Regions from separate parts of the Acidihalobacter sp. genome, predicted to be linked through region 2. Evidence: predicted binding sites of a transcription regulator. Region 2 holds the regulator's gene; the other holds the start of a gene.
What was found. The regulator FNR, encoded in region 2, switches genes on or off when oxygen is low (the NO sensors DNR and NnrR bind a similar motif). The targets are predictions, from matches to a motif close to TTGATNTANATCAA.
Positions count from the first base shown of each region.

Region 1: a site for FNR is predicted at 2,344-2,357, ahead of hemN (oxygen-independent coproporphyrinogen III oxidase). Genes of this name have one in related genera too.

Region 1 is NZ_JARRQY010000047.1:531-4,948, forward strand. It holds gene hemN (oxygen-independent coproporphyrinogen III oxidase) at 851-2,233, opposite strand; gene P8014_RS15350 (hypothetical protein) at 2,474-2,845, shown strand; gene P8014_RS15355 (hypothetical protein) at 2,874-3,347, opposite strand; gene pepN (aminopeptidase N) at 4,049-4,418, opposite strand, start outside.
Region 2 is NZ_JARRQY010000003.1:28,175-32,592, reverse strand. It holds gene hisH (imidazole glycerol phosphate synthase subunit HisH) at 52-705, opposite strand; gene hisB (imidazoleglycerol-phosphate dehydratase HisB) at 739-1,332, opposite strand; gene fnr (fumarate/nitrate reduction transcriptional regulator Fnr) at 1,485-2,243, shown strand; gene dtd (D-aminoacyl-tRNA deacylase) at 2,268-2,714, opposite strand; gene pip (prolyl aminopeptidase) at 2,711-3,667, opposite strand; gene ttcA (tRNA 2-thiocytidine(32) synthetase TtcA) at 3,710-4,418, opposite strand, start outside.

The sequences.
Region 1 (4,418 bases), on a different contig from region 2:
AGGCTTATTGCCTTCGCCAGCGGCGTTGCCTGCGCACCGCGCCTTGCCCTGAACGCACACCAGCCAACTGCAGCCGCCAATGGCACAGGTGCAGAGTGCTGTGCTTGTCCCTACGGGCAAACCTCGAGCGCACGCCCCGGCACGGGGCACCGCAGGCACTTGCCTTCCAGGCAAAGCCTGCTCGGGCGGCGTCCCTGCCGCCCGACCCCGCGCCGGGGCGCACGCTCGAGGCAAGGCCACACGGGAACCGGGGAGTCAAAACAGAACGTATCCCAAACGCTTGATTTACTACCAAGCTAGCTCAAAACGATTCAGCTTCGGACTCGCCCTGTTTTGACGTTCGGTCCCCCCTGATCGCTTGCCTCGCGAACGTGCGCCTGGGCGGGGATGGCCGGCAGGACGCCGGCCAAGCAGCCTTTCGCCTGGACGGCGAATGACTGCGGGCCCCGTTCAGGGGCAAGGCGCAGGGATGTGCCGAACAAATCGGCTCGGGCGCGTCACCGATTCAGAGCGGATCCTCATGCCTCAAATCGCGCCCGAAACATGCCCCAGAAGCTCAACGAAGGGCCCTAATCAGCACACCAAAAGAATCCAAAACGAGGAAACTCACGCGTCTTCAGTAAACCGTCAACGCACCTCGCTGAACGCCACACCGATCTCGTAAAGCCTATCCGGCTCAATGACATCCACACGGACCACCTCGGCACTGGCCTCCAAGGGCGCCGCAGAACCAATCTTGGGGTGGAATGCGCATGAAATCGCGCTTCTCTTCGAACTCCCTTGGCACCATACCCCTCCTCACCGGTTTGTCCCTATTTAGCGTAGTACTTCGACTCAGGACTGCAGGTCCTCAGATCACCTTCGAATAGCCGCCTTGCGCCGCGGCCAGATAAGCGTCGAACGTCATGCAGATGTTGCGGATCAGCAGACGACCCGCCGGCGTTACCACGATGCCGCCCGGCTCGAGCACGAGCAGGCCGTCGATCTGCAAGGCTCCCAGCGCCTGCAGTTCTGGTTCGAAATAGTCCGCGAACACAATTCCGTAGGCTCTCTCGATACGCGCGTAATCGAGCCGGAAGTGACAGATCAGATCGGTGATCACCGCTCGCCGCAGGCGGTCGTCCGGGCTCAGCTCGACGCCGCGAAACACCGGCAGACGCCCCGCGTCGACACGCTCGAAATATTCCGGCTCGGTACGCACGTTCTGACTGTAGGTGTCCGCCAGCATGCCGATGGAGGTCACCCCCATGGCGACCAGATCGCAATCCGCGTGCGTCGAGTAGCCCTGGAAGTTGCGATACAGCGTACCCTCGCGCTGGGCCACGGCAAGCTCATCGTCCGGACGCGCGAAATGATCCATGCCGATATAGACATAGCCGGCGGCGGTCAGGCGGCCGATGGTATCCTCGAGGATGGCGAGCTTCTCCGCCGCGCTGGGCAGATCGGCAGAGGCGATGCGCCGCTGCGGCTTGAATCGCTCGGGCAGGTGCGCGTAGTTGAAGACCGACAGGCGGTCGGGGGCGGCGGCGATGACCTTGTCCACCGTCGCAGCGAAACTCGCCACGCTCTGGTGCGGCAGACCATAGATCAGATCCACGCTGATCGAGCGGAAACCCGCCCCGCGCGCGGCGTCGATCACTCCCAGGGTCTCGGCTTCGCCCTGGATACGGTTCACCGCCTTCTGCACCCGCGGATCAAAGTCCTGCACACCCAGGCTGAGGCGGTTGAAACCGAGCCGGCGCAGCAGTCCGATGGTCCCGCCATCCACTTCGCGCGGATCTATTTCGATGGAATATTCGCCATCCTCGATCAGCTCGAAATGCCGTCCGGTGACCTCCATCAGCTCGCTCATCTCGGCGTGCGAGATGAATGTCGGCGTACCTCCGCCCCAGTGCAGTTGCTCGACCTTGCGACCGACATCGAACAGCCCACCCTGCATGGCTATTTCGCGATGCAGGCGCTGCAAGTACGGCGCGGCGCGGCTGCGATCCTTGGTCACGATCTTGTTGCAGGCGCAGTAGTAGCAAACCGTATTGCAGAACGGCAGGTGGAAATACAGCGACAACGCCCGTCCTTCGGCATTGCTGCGCACGGCGGCCGCGCGGTATTCGGCCTCGCCGAAGCCCTCGTGGAACTGCACCGCCGTAGGATACGAAGTGTAGCGCGGGCCGGCGCAATCGTAGCGGCGGATCAGGTCGGGGTCGAAAAAGACGTTTTGCTTGTCTGCGTTCACCCGCATCCTCCGGGAATGCACGTTAAACAACGGCAGCGCGATGTGGCGAGCACGCCTCGGGTACGCTTCCGGTCAAGCGACGATTCTGCATCAACTAAACGCTGCCGACCTTGACCTGAAGCAAGCTTCCCGCCCCGAGTCCGGTGCGCGCCACAATCACCCTACGTCACATTACAATACTCGACAATACTCGGCGCACCAGCAGCCACCACGTCTCTACATTTCACAGGAGCGGTCTTGATGGAGTTCTACGCCAGGAAATGCATCGCCGACCCGGGCATCGATCGACTCCACAGCCTGCTGATCCTGGACAACCTGCCCAAGCTATGTGCTTCCATCGATTCGATCACGGTGAACTCCGGCCATACGGGTGACCTTTATTGCCTGTGGGGCGCTTTCGAGGTGAGCCGGGAACCGCTCCGCTGCGGCGCGCGTTTTTCCCTGCTCGATTGCCCGCACGCCCTGTCCTGGACGATCACCTACAACACGCAGCAGCAAGAACTGATCGTACACTGCACGATCGACAAGGCCGAGGTCGACCCCGACTTCGCCGAATCAATCCAACTCTTCGTTGACGATTGCTCTGTCGGAATGGACGAAGCGCTACGATAGTCGAGACGGAGAATCCGCAAAGGCGCGCTCAGTCTCGCGTCGAAAAGACAAAGTTCGCGCGGTACAGGATATCCGTCACCTTCGCAGCGAAACGTTTGGCGCGCTCCGGGGACATATCGTACTTACGTTCGTAAAATGCCGCCAACGCATGCTCTGCCGGAGCGTACGCATGCTGAATCTGCAGATACAAACGTGAATACGATGCTCCCTGTTCCGCCCATACCACCAACCCGAGATCAACCCGCTCCCGCGTATTGTAGGCATCGGCGTCGGACACGGCCCAAGGCCGGAATGCCATGTTCGCGAGCAATCGTCTGACATGCAGCAGCAGTGTCAGCGTCGGGTGCAGGGTGCCTTCTTCTTCACCCGGTCCGATGGACTTTTCCAACAGATGTTCGAAACGCTGCACAGGTTTCGGCAGCGCTGCCAGAATGCGCCGATGCTGCGGCCGGAACTCGATGGTGCAGTCTTGATGGGCGCCCTGCGCCGCCACCGTATACACGACCCAGTCGCCTAGGGCCTGTTCACACGATTGCGCGGTGCGCTGTTGCGCCCGGTTGACCGCCAATCAAGGCGCGAGGAGAGAGATTTGGTCATTCCAAATGAACGACGAGCAACGCCGAGTGGCGGTCAACCGGACACAACCCGTAGGGCCGGGCCGTTTTTCGCGTCCCGCGGCGTTGCCGCTCGCTCATGTAGCCGGGCTACACCTCGCTCGCGGCGCCTGGCGGGTCACGAAAAACGGCTCCGGCAGCGCATCGCGCAATCGTGTGAACAGGCCCTAGTACGCTATACGGTTCGTTGACCGTAACAAGCCAGGCCTGACACCGCTTCTCCGACCAGAAGACCAATGGCGGACGCCAATCCTGATATGCAACGGACTGTCGGTAAGGCTGCCGGGATGGATCCCTCAGCGCGGCGACGAAGGCTTCCCTGGCGACGTCCAGCTTCACCACCCACAGCGTGTACATATCGCCTCACCAGCCAACGGGATCGGCAAGCACCACAGCGCGCCAACCATTGACACCCCTGCCCCAATAGAGGTTCTCGCGCCCCGAACCAGTACCCAGGGTCTCCTTCTGGAAATCCTGCGGATCGGGCTCCAGCGCATCTGTCACCCGGGGGAATTGACCGGCAAAGGACGTCGTCGCCCAGCTCAACAGACAAACGAGCAGCAGGGTAGCCGTTTGCCGGCGCGCATGGTCAGCCTTGGTTCTCCAGACTCTTGCTGACGATCTCGTAGACGTCGCGCGACAGCTCCAGCGTCTGCAGCCGCTCCAGCTCCGCCTTCATCTGCGCCTGACGGCCATCGCCATAGCGCCGCCAGCGGCTGAACACCCCCACCATGCGTGCGGCGACCTGCGGGTTGAGCCCGTCCAGCGCCTGTACCTGCTCGCCGATGAAACGATAGCCGGAGCCGTCCGCCGCATGGAAACCGGTCGGATTGCCCTGCGCGAACGCCCCGACCAGCGCGCGCACACGGTTGGGGTTGCGGATCGAAAAGGCCGGATCGTGCATGAGCTGCCTGACCCGCTCCAGCGTACCCGCGCGCTGCACCATGGCCTGCAGCGTG
Region 2 (4,418 bases):
CAAACCTCCCATTTCGGTTAACGGGCTCATCAATTCACAGCTCGTGCGGGGTCAAGCGGCAGCCCCGTCCCAACGCGCGAAATTCGATAGCAGCCGCAATCCCGCCTGCGCGCTCTTCTCCGGGTGACACTGGATCGCAAACACATTATCGCGCGCCAGCGCGGAACAGAACCGAATGCCGTACTCCGTGGTCGCGGCGACCAGGCTGGCGTCGGACGGCGCCACGTAATAACTGTTGGCAAAGTAGAAACGGCTACCCGGCGCGATGCCGTCCCACAGCGGGTGATCGCGGGCAGGCTCGACGCGATTCCAACCCATGTGCGGCACCTTGATATGCTCGCCGGTGACCGGATCCCGCGGCGCCGCACCGAAATACCGCACATCGCCCGCATGGACGCCGAGACAAGGGGTACCGCCGTTTTCCTCGCTGTGCTCGAGCAATACCTGCATGCCCATGCACACTCCCAGAAAAGGCCGCGTGTGCGCGGCTTCGCGCACCGCATCCTCCAAGCCGCAGGCCCGCAGCTCGTGCATGCAGTCGCGTGCCGCGCCCTGCCCCGGGAACACCACCCGGTCGGCCGCCAGCACGACAGCAGGATCGGAAGTCACCACGACGCGATCCTGCACGGGAGCGACGTGCCGCAAGGCATTCGCGACCGAGCGCAGATTGCCCATTCCGTAATCGATGATTGCCAGATCAGCCATGCCCGCCAGGCTCGGAAACCGGTAAGAGTGAAGTTATAGGGCGCCCTTGGTCGAAGGCAACTGGCCCGCCGAGCGCGGATCCGGCTCGGCGGCCATCCGCAGGGCCCGACCCAGCGCCTTGAACACCGTTTCGGCGATGTGATGCGCATTGCGCCCGCGCAGGCTGTCGACATGCAGCGTCAGCCGCGCGTGATTGACCAGCGCCTGCAGAAATTCATGAATCAGATCGGTATCGAACTCACCGATGCGGGCACGCCGGTAATCGACCTCGTGGACCAACCCGGGGCGGCCGGAGAAATCCACCACCACGCGCGCCAAGGCTTCGTCCAGTGGAACATAGGCGTGGCCGTAGCGGCGAATGCCGCGCTTGTCGGCCAGCGCTTCGGCGAGCGCCTGCCCAAACGCGATGCCGACATCCTCCACGGTGTGGTGCGCGTCGACGTGCAGATCGCCTTGGGCGCGCACCTCGAGATCGATCAAACCGTGCCGGCCGACCTGATCGAGCATATGGTCGAAGAAGGGAACTCCTGTCGCGATGGACGTCTCACCGGAACCATCCAGATTCAGCCGTACGCTGATCTGCGTTTCCAATGTATCGCGCTGAACGGCGGCAGTGCGCTGGGCCATGATCACACAAAACAGTATGCGGGCCTGCAGGATACCATAAGGGCCGCAGCGATAAAGTGACCTAGATCAGAGAGTACGAACATTCGGTATCATTTGTTAAGCTTGCCAATCAACGAAGTCATGACGAGGGGAAAGTAATGGAGTCGTTCAACGTGATCACCCTCCAAGGCTTTTCCCGCGCGTGCGCAGACTGCCAACTGCAGGATCTTTGTCTGCCGATCGGCATCTGCCGCAGCGATGTCGCCCGGCTGGACCAGATCATCAACCGCAAACGGCCGTTGCAGCGCGGGGCGGCGCTGTTCAATCAGGGCGACCAATTCGGCGCTTTGTATGCCATCCGTTCCGGCTCGATCAAAAGCTTTTCCATCTCCGATGACGGCCGTGAACAGATCAACGCGTTCCATCTGCCGGGCGAGATCCTCGGCCTCGACGCCATCAGCGACAGCTCGCACCCCAGCTCCGCCGTCGCGCTGGAAACCACCAGCGTATGCGAGCTGCCCTTCGAGCGCCTGCATGCTCTGGCCCATGAGATCAAGGACCTGCAGCACCAGTTGCTGCGCGTCATGAGCCGCGAACTCAACGCCGACGAACGCTTCATGCGCATCCTCGCCAGCCGCAATGCCGAGGAACGCCTCGCCGGCTTTCTGCTCAACCTCTCCTCGCGCCACGGCATGCGCGGCTATTCGAGCACCGAATTCAATCTGAGCATGTCGCGCCACGACATCGCCAACTATCTCGGTCTGGCCGTGGAAACCGTCAGTCGTCTGTTCACCCGCTTCCAGCAGGACGGCCTCATCGAGGCGCAGCGCAAGGCCGTCAAGATTCTACAGCGCGAGGCGCTGGCGGAAATGGCCGGCAACACCGGCCCCGACCCGAATCAGGACGACAGCCGCAACCGGGAATCCTCGTAAGCCGGCTGCCCCGCAAAGCAGCCGTCAGACCGGCGGCACCTGCAGCCAGAACGTGACCGGCCCGTCGTTGACCGATTCAACCTGCATGTTCGCACCGAACAAGCCGGTGGCCACCGGCTTGTGGCGGGTTCGCGCGTGCTCTACAAGCCAATCGAACAGCCTCCGCCCGTCCTCCGGCGCCGCAGCCGGCGTGAAAGACGGACGCATGCCCTTGCGCGTATCCGCCGCCAGCGTGAACTGCGGCACCAGCAGCAAACCGCCGCCGACATCCTGGAGACTCAGATTCATACGCCTCTCCGCGTCGCCGAACACGCGGTAGCCGAACAGACGCTCGAGCAGACGATCGGCCTGAGCCTCGGTGTCGCCGCGTTCGACCCCGACCAGCACCAGCAATCCAGCCTCGATGGCACCGACGCTCTCACCATCCACCCGCACAGCGGCACGACTTACACGCTGCAGCAGGCCGATCACGCCAGCTGCTCGGCAAGATCCCGCGTCGCCCTTACCAAGGCATCGACGATACCCGGCTCGCTGGCCGAATGTCCCGCGTCCGGGACGATCTCCAGCCGCGCCTGGGGCCAGGCTTCATGCAGCGCGAAAGCCTGATCGATCGGACAGATCATATCGTAGCGCCCATGCACGATGACGCCGGGGATTTCGGCCAGGCGGTGCGCCTCACGCAGCAGTTGGTCGGGTTCAAGGAAAATACGGTTGCGGAAATAGTGGTTCTCGATACGCGCGAGCGACAGCGCCACATGCGGATCGGTGAAATGCTCCTCCACCGCCTCACTGGGCAACAACGTCGCCGTGCGCCCTTCCCACTGCGACCAGGCCCGAGCCGCCGCCATACGCGCAACCTCGTTGCTGCCGGTCAGCCGCCGATGGTAGGCCTCGAGCATATCGCCGCGCTCGGCCTCGGGAATCGGCGCCAGGTAGTCCTGCCAATAGTCGGGGAAGACGTGGTCGGCACCCGACTGGTAGAACCATTCGATGTCACGCGGGCGGCACAGAAAGATCCCGCGCAGCACCAGGCCCAGCACCCGCTCCGGATGTGCCTCGGCATAGGCGAGCCCCAGAGTCGACCCCCAGGAGCCGCCGAACACCACCCAGCGCTCGATGCCCAGTTCCTCGCGTACACGTTCGATGTCGGCAATCACGTCCTGCGTGGTGTTGCCCTCGAGTTCGGCATGCGGCAGCGAGCGGCCGCTGCCGCGCTGGTCGAACAGCACGATGTGGTAGACCTGCGGATCGAAGAAACGCCGATGCCAGGGCTCGCATCCCGAACCGGGGCCGCCGTGCAGAAACACCACCGGCAAACCACCGGAGCGTCCGCACTCCTCGACGTGCAGGGTATGCCGATCGTCGACCGGCAGCATGCGGCTGCGAAACGGCGTGATCTCGGGATAAAGCTCCAAGCGACTCATAAGAAATTCCCTGGGAAGGTTTGCACTGTGGACGACGGGCGCTCAGAAGCGGTGCAGCACCGCCTCCGCAGGCCGTCCGAACCCGCTCGCGACGGAAGCCGTCTCTGCAACTTCGGTTTCCGCTCCGACCGAATCCCCCGGAACCAAGGCCGGGAAATCGAACAGCGAATGATCCAGAAGATGGGACGGCGAGGCGTTACCCAGCGCCCGGAACATGCTTTCCAAACGCCCCGGGAACTTGCGGTCCCATTCCTGGAGCAAGGCCTTCATCTCCTGGCGCTGCAGATTCGGCTGCGAGCCGCACAGGTTGCAGGGAATGATGGGAAACTCCCTGGCGGCGGCATAGGCCTTGATGTCCGCCTCCTTGCAGTAGGCCAGCGGGCGGATGACCACGTTGCGGCCGTCGTCGGACAGCAGCTTGGGCGGCATGGTCTTGAGCGAGCCGCCGAAGAACATGTTCAGCAGGAAGGTCTCGAGTATGTCCTCGCGATGATGGCCCAGCGCGATCCGGTCTGCACCGATTTCCTGCGCGGTGCGATACAGAATGCCGCGGCGCAGGCGTGAACACAGCGAGCAGGTCGTCTTGCCCTCGGGCACCTTGTCCTTGACGATGCTGTAGGTGTCCTCCTGCACGATGCGGTACTCCACGCCCAGGCTGTCCAGATAGCCCGGCAGCACCTCTTCCGGAAATCCCGGCTGCTTCTGGTCGAGATTGACCGCCACGACCTCGAAGGACACCGGCGCCACGCGC